One region of the Paraburkholderia sp. 35.1 genome, then DNA from elsewhere that is predicted to be linked to it. Evidence: riboswitches for the same ligand, from Rfam matches in the RefSeq annotation. Region 1 holds a riboswitch; the other holds the start of a gene.
The links. A riboswitch is a leader RNA that binds a small molecule or an ion and turns the genes downstream of it on or off. The one in region 1 is predicted to bind thiamine pyrophosphate.

Region 2: another riboswitch for thiamine pyrophosphate. It lies ahead of thiC (phosphomethylpyrimidine synthase ThiC); the one in region 1 lies ahead of OKW27_RS27435 (FAD-dependent oxidoreductase).

Annotation. Positions count from the first base shown of each region.
Region 1 is NZ_JBNDMJ010000003.1:1,582,141-1,589,334, forward strand. It holds gene OKW27_RS27415 (ABC transporter ATP-binding protein) at 1-30, opposite strand, end outside; gene thiE (thiamine phosphate synthase) at 122-1,225, opposite strand; gene OKW27_RS27425 (thiazole synthase) at 1,222-2,037, opposite strand; gene thiS (sulfur carrier protein ThiS) at 2,145-2,342, opposite strand; gene OKW27_RS27435 (FAD-dependent oxidoreductase) at 2,402-3,538, opposite strand; TPP riboswitch at 3,760-3,883, opposite strand; gene OKW27_RS27440 (ABC transporter ATP-binding protein/permease) at 4,314-6,065, shown strand; gene OKW27_RS27445 (SDR family NAD(P)-dependent oxidoreductase) at 6,062-6,865, shown strand; gene OKW27_RS27450 (hypothetical protein) at 7,071-7,194, shown strand, end outside.
Region 2 is NZ_JBNDMJ010000003.1:565,003-572,196, reverse strand. It holds gene OKW27_RS22655 (glycine zipper 2TM domain-containing protein) at 125-349, opposite strand; gene ltrA (group II intron reverse transcriptase/maturase) at 514-1,881, opposite strand; gene thiC (phosphomethylpyrimidine synthase ThiC) at 2,363-4,294, opposite strand; TPP riboswitch at 4,383-4,500, opposite strand; gene OKW27_RS22640 (GreA/GreB family elongation factor) at 4,642-5,046, opposite strand; gene OKW27_RS22635 (hypothetical protein) at 5,638-6,096, shown strand; gene OKW27_RS22630 (DUF1223 domain-containing protein) at 6,208-7,071, shown strand; gene OKW27_RS22625 (cytochrome b/b6 domain-containing protein) at 7,120-7,194, shown strand, end outside.

The sequences.
Region 1 (7,194 bases):
GAGTAAGGTCTCGGGATAGGAAGGCACCACACTGACAATCCTTTTACAGGGAAGGCCGAATTATAGGGCCATCGTGCAAAAGCTGCCGTGAGGTGCCCCGTTCCTTGACTATGCCTGACGATTATTGCGTAAACGTGTGTTGCAGTGCAGACACGGCGGCGGCCGGGTCGGCCGCTTCCGTCACCGCGCGCACCACGGCCGCGCAGCCGACGCCGGTCGCGAGCACGTCCGGCAGCACCTGCAGATCGATCCCGCCGATCGCGACGAGCGGCACCACGCCGTCGAGCAGCCGCACATAGCGTGCGAGGCGGCGCAAGCCCTGCGGCGCGGTCGGCATGACCTTGGTCGTGGTCGGGAACACGGCGCCCAATGCAATGTAGCTCGGCCGGAAATGCAGCGCCTTCAGCATCTCGTAGAAGCCATGAGTGGACAGGCCCAGGCGGGTGCCCGTGTCGGCCAGCGCGGACAGATCCGCGGTATGCACGTCTTCCTGGCCGAGGTGCACGCCGTATGCGCCCGCCGCGAGCGCCGCCTGCCAGTGATCGTTGATGAACACCTGCGCGTCGTGCGCGCGGCCGGCCGCCACGCAGCGCGCGATTTCGCGCTTCAGCTCGTCGGCGGGTTCGGCCGACTTGCGGCGCAACTGCACCGTCTTCACGCCGAAGCCGACCACCCGTTCGACCCAGTCCGCGGTCGGCAACACCGGATACAGGCCGAGCCTTGCCGGGCAGCGCGGGAACGCCTTGGCGGGTGCCGCCGGCAGGTCGGTAAGGCGCGGAAAGCGAGCGAGGTCGGCCGGAAAAGCATCGTCGGCGCGGGTCTCGTCGCCATCGCGCCACGCGAGCGCGAGCACCAGCGCGTCGTGCGGATCGAAACCGCAGTCGAGGAACGCGGCAAGCGCGGGAATCCAGTCTTCCGCCAGATGTCCTTCGAGGCCGTACTTCTCGCCGCCCAGATGCAGCGTCGCGCGGTTCTCCGCGGCGACGATCACGCCCGCACCCCGCGTCAGCCAGCGCGCGATCTGCTCGCCGTGCGGCTGTGCGTCGGCGGTCACGATCAGGTCGCCACCGTTCGGTTCGTCGGGTGCGATCAGGCAGATGCGCCACGGCGCGTGCGTCGGCGGCCAGTCGCCGAGACGTGCGCGGATGCGCTCGGCGGCTTCGATGAGTTCGTCGGCCGTCGGCCAGAACAGATCGCGGTCCTTCAGCGTCAACGACTGAGTCATGCGGCACCTCCATCCTGATGCCAGAACGGCATGCCGACCACCGGCGTGCTCGCGTGCGCGCTCTCGCGCTCGGCCATCGGGCCCGCGAGATACGCTTGCCGACCCGCCTCGACGCCCAGCGCGAACGCGCGCGCCATCGCGTCGGGGTGCGTCGCCTGCGACACGGCCGTGTTCAGCAGCACGCCGTCGAAGCCCCACTCCATCACCTGGGCCGCATGCGACGGCACGCCGAGCCCGGCGTCGACGATCAGCGGCACGTCCGGCAGCCGCTCGCGCAACACGCGCAGCCCGTATGGATTGATCACGCCCTTGCCGGTGCCGATCGGCGCGCCCCACGGCATCAGCGCCTCGCAGCCGGCGTCGAGCAGACGGCGGCCGATCACCAGATCTTCGGTGCAGTACGGCAGCACCTTGAAGCCATCCTTGACGAGCCGCGCGGCGGCTTCGATCAGGCCGACCGGGTCGGGCTGCAGTGTGTAGTCGTCGCCGATCAGTTCGAGCTTGATCCACTCGGTCTCGAAGATTTCGCGCGCCATGTGCGCGGTCGTCACCGCTTCACCGACGCTCAGGCAACCCGCCGTGTTCGGCAAGAGCGGCACGCCATGGCGCTTGAGCAGATCGAAGAAGCCGGCTTCGGCGTGGCCCTCGTTCATCTGACGGCGCAGCGCGACCGTCACCATGCCGGGGCGCGCGGCGTCGATCGAATCGGACAGCGATTGCAGCGACGGATAGCGCGATGTGCCGAGCAGCACGCGGCTTGCAAAAGTTTGACCGTATAGCGTCAGCGCGTCGGCGGTCTCGTGAGAAGTCATTTGCATCATCCTGGTTTGCCCTCGCGGCTAGAACCGACCGCGTTGCGGCAATGGGTTTTCGGCGACGGTTGTTGCGTTCGGTAAGCGACAGGCTGGCGCGGTCGCGCTCAGCCGCCCGCGACCGGCTGCACGACGTCGAGCCGGTCGCCCGTTTGCAACGCGCGCGCCGCATGCTGCGCACGCGCGACGAAATCGCCGTTGAGCGCGACCGCGAACGGCGGACGCGCGCCAAAGGCGGCGAGCGCATCGGCGACGGTCGCGCCCTCGGGCAGCGACAACGGCTTCTGATTGATATGAATGTCCATGGTGTTCGAATACGGTTCAATCGATGGCGCAAGCGGCATCGCGCGCGGCACGTTGGCCGCTACGCTCGGGCCGGCTCGCGCGCGAAATGCTGCTGGAACAGCTCGCTCCAGCGTGAGTCGCGCCGCCAGCCGGCGAATGCGTCGGCATCACCGACGCGGCCGTCGAGCAGCGCGCTCGCGAAGCGCACGGCTTCGTCGGCGACTTCGGGCGCGATCATGTAGCCGTGCCGGTACAGGCCGTTCACGCGCAGCGTGCGCGCGCCGTCCCACAGCAGCGCGGGACGATGATCGGGCAAGGTCGGCCGGCACTGCGAATTCAGCTCGAGAATGCGCGCCTCGCCGAAGCCCGGGTGCACCGAAAACGCCGCGCTCAGCAACTCGAGCGCCGAACGCACGCTGACGGGCGACATGTCCTCGCCCTCCACCTCGGTCGCGCCGATCACGTAGAGGCCGTTCTGCTTCGGCGCGATATACAGCGGGTAACGCGGATGCAGTAGCCGCACCGGGCGCGTCAGCTGCAGGTGAGGCGCATGCACGCGCGCAACTTCGCCGCGGATGCCGCGCAGCGTCGGCAGCACCGGCTTCGCGCCGAGCCCGCGGCAATCGATGGTGATGCCGGCATCGGGCAGCGACGCGTCGTCGATCGGCGTGTTCCAGTGCGTGTCGACGCCGCGCTCGGCAAGCCCGGCCGCGAGCGCGGACAGCACCTGGCGGTTGTCGAGCTGGCCTTCTCGCGGCAGCAGCCAGCCTTGGCTGAAGCGGCCGGCCAACGCGGGTTCGGCGGCGCCGAGCTGCGCGCCTGCCAACGCGACGAAGCCGCCGTCGAGCAACTCGGCCGGCGCGTTCGCACGCACGCGCCGCTCGAATAGCGGCGCCTCGGTGCGATCCGCGTGATGCCAGACGACGAGCGTGCCGTTGCGCTGGAAAAACACCGGCTCCGGCAGTTCGGCAAGCACGCGCGGCCAGCTTTCGAGCGAACTCGCGCCAAGCCGCGTGATCAGCAGCTCGGCGCTCGCGGCCTCTGCCAGCGGCGCGAGCATCGCGGCGGCGACCCACGCGGCAGCCTGCGAACCGGTGGCATCGCCGCGCTCGTAGAGCGCCACGCGATGCCCGTCGCCAGCGAGGCGCCACGCGACCAGGCGGCCGCACAGGCCGCCGCCGAGCACGGCGAAATCGGGTCGGGCGGGACGGTTCATCGCGCGCGCTCCGTTCGACTGCGGCGGGCAAAACCAAAACGGCACGGCTCGCCCGAGGCGGCGTGACGAAGGGAAAAATGCATGTCTGAAGAATAGGCGGTCATCGAGTCCTTTCCGTACGGCCAAAAACGCACGTACCCAGGACGAAACCGGCGGGTGAAGCCGGCCGGTCACGACGTGCACATGTGAGCTGCGCTCGCCGCCCGGCGGGGAATGGAAGACGGTTGCTTCCGGAAACTTCCCGCGCCGGTATTACCCGGATCGGGTGCAAAGGGTCTCTCTCAGCCTCGCCGCCCCGGCATGAAAGTCATGCCGCCTGTGGGCGAAGCACCCCTGTTTCGTCGCAGGTTATTAGACCATAAAAGGCGCGGCGCCCGCAAACCAGCGCTCCGCGGTCGCCACCCCAATTTTGATCTGGCACCGTCTATCGAGATGCCGGTGCGAAGCGGCCCGGCGCTCTGGCACAATGCCGTGATCGGTGCCGCAAAAACGCGGCGCGCGCGGCACTCGTGGCCGCATGCGTGGCGGCGGCACCCCAGCGGATGCCGGCCCCGAAAATTAATTTTCGCTTAAGGGCGTCACGCCAGAATCGGGCGCCCGTCCGGACTCGCGTCATCGAGCGTGATGGCGCGATGACCGGCCAGGTATCGCAGACCCGCGGCAGCCACACCCTCGCAAAGGCGCCTGCTGTTCGCGGGATCGCCCGACATGGGTCAACCAGATCGGACCCGTACGCCGGAATGGCACTTCGGGTCAGCACTTCATCAGGATGCTCATGACACCACATACTTCCGCCAGCCCCGCGCTGCCGCCCGACGAAAAGGTCTCCGCATGGACCCTGATCAAGCCCTACTGGGTTTCCGAGGAACGAGGCATCGCGTGGGGGCTGCTCGTCACGATCATCGTGATGAACCTGCTCGTCGTCTGGATCAACGTGCGCCTGAATAGCTGGAGCAGGGACTTTTACAACGCGCTGCAGGCGAAGAACGTCCACGACTTTCCGCACCTGCTGATGATCTTTACCGGACTCGCGTTCGGTTTCATCATCCTCGCCGTGTATGGACGCTATCTGCGCCAGATGCTCGGCTTCCGCTGGCGCCAGTGGCTGACCACCCGCTACCTGAACGAGTGGCTCGACGACAGCGCGTTCTACCGCATCGAGCGCGACCGTCTCACCGACAACCCCGACCAGCGGATCAGCGACGACCTGCAGTCGTTCGCGACCACCACGCTGTCGCTGACGCTCGATCTGCTGTCGACCGTCGTCACGCTCGTGTCGTTCATCACGATCCTGTGGTCGCTCGCGGGCGCGTTGAGCATCTCGCTCGGCGGCATGCCGCTGCAGATCCCCGGCTATATGGTGTGGGCCGCGGCGCTGTATGCGGTGGGCGGCTCGCTCGTCACGCAGAAGGTCGGCCATCCGCTCGTGTCGATCAACTATCAGGCGCAGAAAGTCGAGGCCGATTTCCGTTTCGGCTTGATACGGCTGCGTGAGAACGCCGAGCAGATCGCGTTCTACAACGGCATGGAAACCGAGAAGACGAACGCGCGCACGCTGTTCGGCCGCATCCGCGACAACTGGTGGCAGGTGATGAAGTACACGAAGCGCCTCACCTTCGTGCTGAGCTTCTACGGCCAGATCGCGATCATTTTCCCGATCGTCGTCGCCTCGCCGCGCTACTTCGCGGGCGCGTTCACGTTCGGCGTGCTGATGCAGATTTCGAGCGCGTTCGGCACGGTCAGCGATTCGTTCTCGTGGTTCATCAACAGTTATACGAGCCTCGTCGAATGGCGCGCGACCGTGAACCGGTTGCGCGAATTCAAGCGCGTCGTGCATTCGCCGCGTCTGAAGGAATCGGTGTCGCCGGCCACGGAACATGGCGGCATCAATCTGCATTTCGTCGACAGCAACACGCTTACCACCGACAGCCTCCAGCTCGCGCTGCCCAATGGCAACCCACTGTCGCGCATCCGCGATATCGTGATCCGGCCGGGCTCGCGCTGGCTCGTGCGCGGTCCGTCGGGCGCCGGCAAGAGCACGCTGATGCGCGCGCTCGCGGGCCTGTGGCCGTTCGGCGACGGCTCGATCGACGCACCGGTCAACGCGCGCATGATGTTCATCCCGCAGGTCAGCTACATGCCGATCGGCACGCTGAAGGCGGCGCTCGCGTATCCGTCGGCGGCGGACACCTATGACGACGACGAATGCCGCGACGCGCTCATCACCTGCCATCTGTCGGAATACGCGGACCGTCTGCAGGAAACGGCGCACTGGACTCGCGTGCTGTCGCCGGGTGAACAGCAGCGCTTCGCCGCCGCGCGCGTGCTGCTGCACAAGCCGGACTACCTGTTCCTCGACGAAGCGACCAGCGCGCTCGACGCGGAAAACGAGGCGCGGCTCTATCGGCTGTTCACCGAGCGGTTGCCGAAGGCTGCGATCGTCAGCGTCGCGCATCGCGAATCGCTCGCAGCGTTCCATCACGAAACGCTCGACGTCGAGCGTTCTGTCGAAGCGGTAGCGGCGTGAGCGACGCGAGCGGCGCTCACGTCAGCGAAGCGCACGGCACCGCCGCTCGCGTCGTGCTGATCACCGGCGCCGGTTCCGGCATCGGCGCGGCGCTCGCACGGCGCCTCGCGGCGCCGCATACGTCGTTGATGCTGCACGCGCGCGGCGCAGACGACGCCTCCCGTCGACGGCTCGTGCAGGTTGCCGCCGACTGCACGGCAAGCGGCGCACGCTGCGCGACCGTGTTCGGCGACCTCGCCGAGCGCGGCGCGGCGGAGCACGTGATCCATCAGACGCTCGCGAGCTTCGGCGCACTCGATCAACTGGTCGCGAACGCCGGCCATGCGCAGCGCCAAACGCTGGCCGCGCTCGATCCCGACACCTTCGGCGCCGCCTTCGCCGCGATGCCAGCCGCCTTCGCCGCGCTCGTGCGGCGCGCGATGCCCGCGCTCGAAACATCGAAGCGCGGTCGCGTGGTCGCCTTGAGTTCGTTCGTCGCGCATCGCTATCGCGCGGATGCGCCATTCGCCGCGACGGCGGCCGCGAAAGCGGCACTCGAAGCGCTTGCGAAAACGGCGGCCGCGGAGCTCGCGCCGCTCGGCGTGACCGTCAATTGCGTGGCGCCGGGCTACACGCGCAAGGATCGCGGCCCAAGCGCCGACAACGCGGCCGTGTGGGCGCACGCCGCCGAAGCCACGCCGCTCGGTCACGTCGCCGAACCGGACGACGTCGCCGCGCTGATCGCATTCCTGCTGTCCGACGCGGCACGCCACATCACCGGCCAGGTGATTCACGTCGATGGCGGCTTGACGCTCGGTTAAGCCTCGCCTGCGCGCCGGCACCTCCGGGCGCAACATCCGGAAAGACACGAGAAGAGTTCGAAAGGATTTGCGGAGCGCGCAAGCTGTTCCGCGCTTTGAAAATGCCTGCGAGCAGCGACGATAGTCGTACGGGCCGCGCCATGCGCCGGCCGTCGTTGATGTCAGTCACGTCTTTCATCGCAACCGCTCTTCGGACTCCTCGCCCATGTCATTCGCTCGCCGTGTTTCACCTTTGCTCCCGTCTTTGCTCCCGCGCATCGCGCTCGCCTGCGGCGCGGCGCTGCTGCTCACGAACGCCGTCGATGCCGCGCAAACGACCGGGCCGAACC
Region 2 (7,194 bases), 1.0 Mb from region 1:
TTTCCACGCGCGTTGTCGGGACGAGGGCGCACGGCATCCGCCGCCCTTGGCAGTCCGGATCGTGGTTCGAAAAAATCGTTTGCTGTCCTGTATGAATCGTTAGACGCATCATCGGATGCAACGCTCACTTGCCGACCTGGTTACCGATGACACCGCCTACCGCCGCGCCGCCCAACGTCGACAAGCCGTTGCCGCCGATTGCCGCGCCAGCGGCGCCGCCGACACCCGCGCCGATCGCGGTATCGCGTGTGCGTGGGGACATGTCGCCGCATGCCGCGAGACCCGCGACAAGTGAAAGGGCGGCTGCGACCGTACCAAGACGAGTACCGAGATGACGGATCGATTTCATGATGCTGACTCCGCTCGTTGTTGGAAACAGATGTTTCCCTCTCTCAGCACGCAACGTGCCTGCTCGATGCGGTGGATCGGGATAGGGGCAGGCCTCGCGGCCCGGCCCCTCCCACACCACCGTGCGTACGGGTCCGTACACGGCGGTTCGGATCGGTTAATCGACTATGGCCTTAGTGATGGAAGCCCCAGCGAGCGAAGGTAATGGTTTGACAGGGCGATGCCCAGCGCGGGACTGCAACTCAGCCGCCACGCATCGTGTGGCGAACCGACCGTCTGGGCAGCAAGGTTTCGGCTGACGCCGCGTACTGTCAGCTCCCGGAATCTTGTGCGGCCCCGTTTCCACTGCTTCCAGAAGAAGCAGCGGATGCGGCGGCGTATCCATTCATCCAGGCGTTGCAGAACGCTGGGCGTTTCGCAGAAACCGAAGTAGCCCCGCCACCCTGCCAGATAACGTTTCAGCGCGCCGATCATCTGGTCGACGCTGACCCCGCGCGTGCGTTGAGTCAATTCCCGGATGCGCTCCTTGAGGCGGGACAGCGCCTTGGGCGCAATACGCCGTTTGACCTTGTCCCGATCCGAGAAGGTGAACCCCAGAAACTTCCGCGTGTGTGGCCGTGCGACCGCGCTCTTGGTCTCGTTGACCGTCAGCTTCAGCCTGCCGGCGAGGAAGGCCTTCAGCCCCGCCATCACACGCTGGCCCGCGCGTTCGCTGCGTACGTAGACGTTACAGTCGTCAGCGTACCTCGCGAAATGCAGCCCGCGTCGCTCAAGCTCCCGGTCAAGATCGTCGAGCATCAGATTGGATAATAGCGGGGACAGGGGACCACCCTGGGGTGTGCCCTCGTCCGTCGCACCAACCAGCCCGTGCTCCATCACACCCGCCGTCAGGAAGGAGCGGACCAGCTTCAGCATTCGCTTGTCGCTGACTCGCTTTGCCACCCGACTCATCAGGATGTCGTGGCTCACGCGATCGAAGAATTTCTCCAGATCCAGATCTACAACCCATCGGTACCCCGACTGGATGTAGCTTTGCGCCTGCGCCACGGCCTGATGTGCCGAGCGGCCCGGACGGAAGCCGTAGCTGGACTCCGAGAACGTCGGGTCCCACTGCCTTTGCAACACCTGCAAGACCGCCTGCTGGACGAATCGATCAAGCGCAGAGGGGATGCCGAGCTTGCGCACGCCACCACCATCCGGCTTGGGTATCTCGACCCGTCTCACAGGTTGAGGCTTGTATGTGCCGTTCAGCAGCGTGGCCCGTATCGACGGCCAATGCTCCCGCAGGTACGCCGGTAATGCCTGAACGGTCATCCCGTCCACGCCCGGTGCGCCCTTGTTCGCTTTCACACGCTTCAACGCCTGCTTCAGGTTCCCCCTTTCGCAGACTTCTTCCATCAGTCGGTCATATGCCGACGGGCTTTCAGACTCGGGGTTCGCCGCCATAGGTTCAGCCCCTCCACCAGCAGCCATCGGGGCTTCACCCCTGCTTCCGCTGTCGAGGACGCGATGCGTTTTCTGCTGCTCTCCCATGTCGAGTTCTCCGGCTTACTCGCCGCTCCTTTCCGTTCGGGCCTTCAGGCGTCGCCGCCCTAATATGCCCTCTGCTGACTCCTGCACGGTGGTCAACGGCCCTTGCGAGCCGCTCAGTCCTGATTCCAGGACGCCATGCAGGCCTCCCGAGGTAAGCGCAACCGCCTTCACCACACACCTGCCAGATCTACCACCCCAGCCCTTGATGGCTATGGACTTCGCAATCAATTGCTTGCTCGTCCGGCTAGGTAGGCCTCGCATCTGGTTTCTGTTCGTCAGGTCATGGCTTTGCTACACGCTTCCTTCAGACCCCGCCTCACGACGACGCCCTTGCGTTTCGCTAGTCCTTCACCACCATCAGGTTGGACAGGGGACTCACACCCCCAAGCTGTTGCGCATGCTCGGCGCACAATAAAAAAAGCCCGCCATGCCGGCGGGCTTCGATACTGCAGTGCTGGTTCGCGCAAATCGCGCAACCCGCTCATTGCCGCTGATAAATCTCCGCGCCTTGCTTCATGAACTCGATCGACTTTACTTCCATGCCTTTCTTCAGCGCTTCGTCGTCGGTGACGCCTTGTTGCGCGGCGAACTCGCGTACGTCCTGGGTGATCTTCATCGAGCAGAAGTGCGGGCCGCACATCGAGCAGAAATGCGCGACCTTGGCCGAATCCTTCGGCAGCGTTTCGTCGTGGAATTCGCGCGCCTTGTCCGGGTCGAGACCGAGATTGAACTGGTCTTCCCAGCGGAATTCGAAGCGCGCCTTCGACAGCGCGTTGTCGCGCACCTGCGCACCCGGATGACCCTTCGCGAGATCGGCGGCATGCGCGGCGAGCTTGTACGTGATGATGCCGGTCTTCACGTCGTCCTTGTTCGGCAGACCGAGGTGTTCCTTCGGCGTCACGTAGCACAGCATCGCGGTGCCGAACCAGCCGATCATCGCGGCGCCAATGCCCGACGTGATGTGGTCGTAGCCCGGCGCGATGTCGGTGGTCAGCGGCCCGAGCGTGTAGAACGGCGCCTCGTCGCACCAGTCGAGCTGCAGGTCCATGTTTTCCTTGATCAGCTGCATCGGCACATGGCCCGGACCTTCGATCATCACCTGCACGTCGTGCTTCCACGCGATCTGCGTGAGTTCGCCAAGCGTCTTCAGCTCGCCCAGTTGCGCTTCGTCGTTCGCGTCGTAGATCGAGCCGGGACGCAGGCCGTCGCCGAGCGAGAAGGCCACGTCGTAGGCCTTCATGATTTCGCAGATCTCTTCGAAATGCTCGTACAGGAAGCTTTCCTTGTGATGCGCGAGACACCACTTCGCCATGATCGAGCCGCCGCGCGACACGATGCCGGTCATCCGGTTCGCCGTGAGCGGCACATATTGCAGACGCACGCCCGCGTGGATCGTGAAGTAGTCGACGCCTTGCTCGGCCTGCTCGATCAGCGTGTCGCGGAAGATTTCCCAGGTGAGGTCTTCAGCCTTGCCGTTGACCTTTTCGAGCGCCTGATAGATCGGCACCGTGCCGATCGGCACCGGGCTGTTGCGGATGATCCATTCGCGCGTTTCATGAATGTGCTTGCCGGTCGACAGATCCATCACCGTGTCGCCGCCCCAGCGGATCGCCCACGTCATCTTGTCGACTTCCTCGCCGATCGACGATGTCACCGCCGAGTTGCCGATGTTCGCATTGACCTTCACGAGGAAGTTGCGGCCAATGATCATCGGCTCGCTTTCCGGGTGATTGATGTTGTTCGGGATGATCGCCCGGCCGCGCGCGATTTCCTCGCGCACGAATTCCGCGGTGATTTCGGTGAGGCCGTTCGGACCGAACGCGCTCGCGCCGAATGCCTGGCCGGGGTGCTGACGGCCCATCATCGCGGCGAGCTTAGCGCCGTTCGGGCCGCTCGTCTTCAGGGTCTCGAGGTACTCGGCACGGCGCTGGTTTTCGCGAATCGCGATGTATTCCATTTCCGGCGTAATGATGCCTTGCTTCGCGTAGTGCATCTGCGTCACGTTCCTGCCGGCGATCGCGCGGCGCGGCGTGCGATGCAGTCCCGGAAAGCGCAGCTGCGCGGTGGCCGGATCGGCGGCGCGCTCGCGGCTGAAGCTGCTCGACAGACCGGTCAGCGGCTCGGTGTCGCCGCGCTCCTCGATCCACGCCTCGCGCAGTGCGGGCAGACCCGCGCGGATGTCGATCTCCGCGTCCGGGTCGGAGTAGGGGCCCGACGTGTCGTACACGTAGATCGGCGGATTCTTTTCGCCGCCGAAGCTGTCGGGCGTGTCGGCCTGCGAGATTTCGCGCATCGGCACGCGGATGTCGGGGCGCGAGCCGGTCACGTAGACCTTGCGCGAATTCGGCAACGGCGCGACGGCGGCCTCGTCCACGTGGGCTTCGGCGGAAATAAACTTCGGGTTGGCGTTCATGTAAGTCTCCGTACAAAGTGGGGCGGCTAAGCAGGAGACCGAGATGGAAGTAGTCGGAAATCGCGGAGAGGTGAGGCACTTGGGGCTGGAGCGAAATCCGTACGCTTCCCTGCGCTGGCATTATCCAGATCAGGTTCAAAGGGTATTTCTCACCCACGCAACACGGACCTCCAGCTCCGCGCTACGCAGGACCCCCGCGTTAGCAGCGCACACGATACACCGCCCGCCCGCGGTTTGGCAACCTGTCTGAATGACTCAAAAAACTGGTCCGGATGAAACCAGACATCTCCTATGCTTGATTCGAGACCGCATCAGACAGGGCAACTTACAGCGAGGGAACGGCCGCCTTACAGTGAAAAATCGTCGGCGGCTTCAGGCTGATACAGGATTTTGTCGAGCTTGAGCACTTTCTGATCGCCGCTGGGTGGCGTGAAGCGGACGCTCTCGCCGCGGCGCGCGCCGAGCAGCGCGAGGCCAGCCGGCGAGAACACGTTCAGGCGCCCTTGCGCGAAATCGGCGTTGGGCGGATAGACGACGGTCCACGTCATCTGTTCGCCGCTCGCCGTGTCGATCAGCGTCGCTTGCGAGTTCATCGTGACGACGTCGGCGGGGATGTCGTGCGAGTCGACGATCACCGCGCGTTCGAGCACATCGTCGAGCATGTGCTGCAACTTGGCGTCGGTGGCCGCGTATTTTTCTAGGCGGGTCACGTCGAGTTCGGTCAGGTAGCAGGTTTTGATCTTCTTCATCATCAGGACTCCGGATAAGGCGGTCATGGATGGCCGCGTGCAACGACCCATGGGGTGTTCGGCGGATGAGTGGACGAATGGGAGAGCCCGGTGCCCGGCGACGCGGCCCTGGGTATTGGCGGGCTGCGTCAGCGAGGGCGCCGGGCGGCGTGAAGCGGGACCGTTCGGGACGTCTCGCCGGGGCCGTGCGACGCGACGTCCGCGCGCGCGCACTCGCCTGCGCGGCATGGCCGCAAGCGGGCGAGAGCACGGAAAGTCGGACGACGCAGAGAAGTCACGGGCAAAACGACCAGGTATTGGGGAAAAGCGATCGAGAGGTGCCGGGCGACAAAGCGTGAGGCCGCGCGGCAGCAGCGAGACGAAAGTTTGATGTTAGCACGCTGTCTCACGCAGCTCCGTTTGCGACGTCGCGCCCGTCGATTGACCGTTTTTGTGCGGTGCGAGAAGAAAGCGGTGTGGTCCGCATTGCGTTCAAGCCAGTCAGAGGATTGCCGTTAAACAAAGTGCAGCGAAGGCCGCACTCCGGCGAAGCGATTCGCGGGATGGCGCGTGAAGGGCGCGAGGCGACTCGCGCCGATTGACAAAGAGGTGCACATGAAAGCGGAAAGCAGGCGGTGGCGAACGTTCGGTCGCACAGTCGCGGGGGTGGCATTGCTTGCCGCGCCGCTGGCGGCGCCGGCGGCATCGACGGTGACGGGCGGCGTGATCCGGTTCGTGGGGATGATCGTTGCACCGCCGATGCAGATCAGCGTGGATACGGCGCCCATTGGCGTCGCCGTCGGTAGCGCGAGCGTGGCGGGTCAGCGCTTTTCGCGCACGGTGACGTTCAGCGCGCCGCCGGGCGTCGTCAGCGGGGCCGATGTCGCGCTCGAAGTGAACGGCGGCACGCAGTCGCGCGATCTGGTGGCGGCGCGGTTCGTCGATGGCACCGGGCGCGTCGCGACGGCCCGCGACGGCCACTACGCGGTCGATCGCGCGGGCGGCGTGCTGTCGCTGAACGCGAAGCGCACCGATATGGACACGCGCGTGACGGTGGTGGTCAGTTACGACTGAGTCGCGGGCGAGCTTTGGCTGGCTCATCCCGCGCCGGAAAAAAATTAAAAGAGGCTTGTCATAACCGGCCGCGCGGCTCGACAAACGTGCAGATTACGATCGGAGCACGTCATGTCGACCGCGCACAATCGCTCGATACTTCAGCGCTTTACGACTTTTTCGACGCCCGCCGTCGGCCTTGCGCTTTTTCTGCTGAGCGGTTCTGGCATCAGTGCGGCCGACGCGGCCGGGCACCTATGCGCCACGCACAGCCCCGCGCACCGCGTCGCGCTCGTCGAGCTATACAGCAGCGAGGGCTGCGATAGCTGCCCGCCCGCCGACCGCTGGCTCAGTCAATGGAAAAGCGACGGTGCCGCGCACGGCATCGTGCCGCTCGCGCTGCACGTCGACTACTGGAACAGCCTCGGCTGGACCGACCGCTTTTCCCAGCATCGCTTCACGGAACGTCAGCAGACGCTGACGCGTCTCGCGGGCGCGCACACGCTCTATACGCCGGAAGTGTTCGTCGCGGGCCGCGAGCTGCGCGACTGGTCGCAACGCGACAGTTTCGAGCGCCGCATCGACGCGCTCGTCGCCGAACCCGCCCAGGCGAGCGTAGCACTTGCGCTGCGCCCGCGTGCGCCCGGCGCGTTCGATGTCGATGCGCAGTTCAGCACGACGGCAGCCGCCGCCACGGGTGCGTTGAGCGCCTATCTCGCGATCTATGAGAACGCGCTGACGACGCAGGTCGGCGCGGGCGAAAACCGCGGCGCGACGCTGCATCACGAGCGCGTCGTGCGCGCCTGGTTCGGGCCCGTGCCGCTCGTCTCCGGTCACGCGCGGATTCATCAGGACATCGATGTACACGCTGCGAGCGTCGATGCGCAAGCCGATCCGAGCGCCAACGCCGCCGGCCGCTTCGGCGTGGTCGCGTTCGTCGAAAGCGACGCGAGCGGCGACGTGCTGCAAGCGACCGACCTTCCCGCGTGCCGTTGATCGACCTCGCGCGCGCCGCATTCACTACCGCTGCTCGAGGAGAGCCCCATGTCCACACCCCACGCCTTGCGCCCCAGCGCACCCACCGCGCCCACCGCGCCGAAGCGCGGCGCCATTCATCCG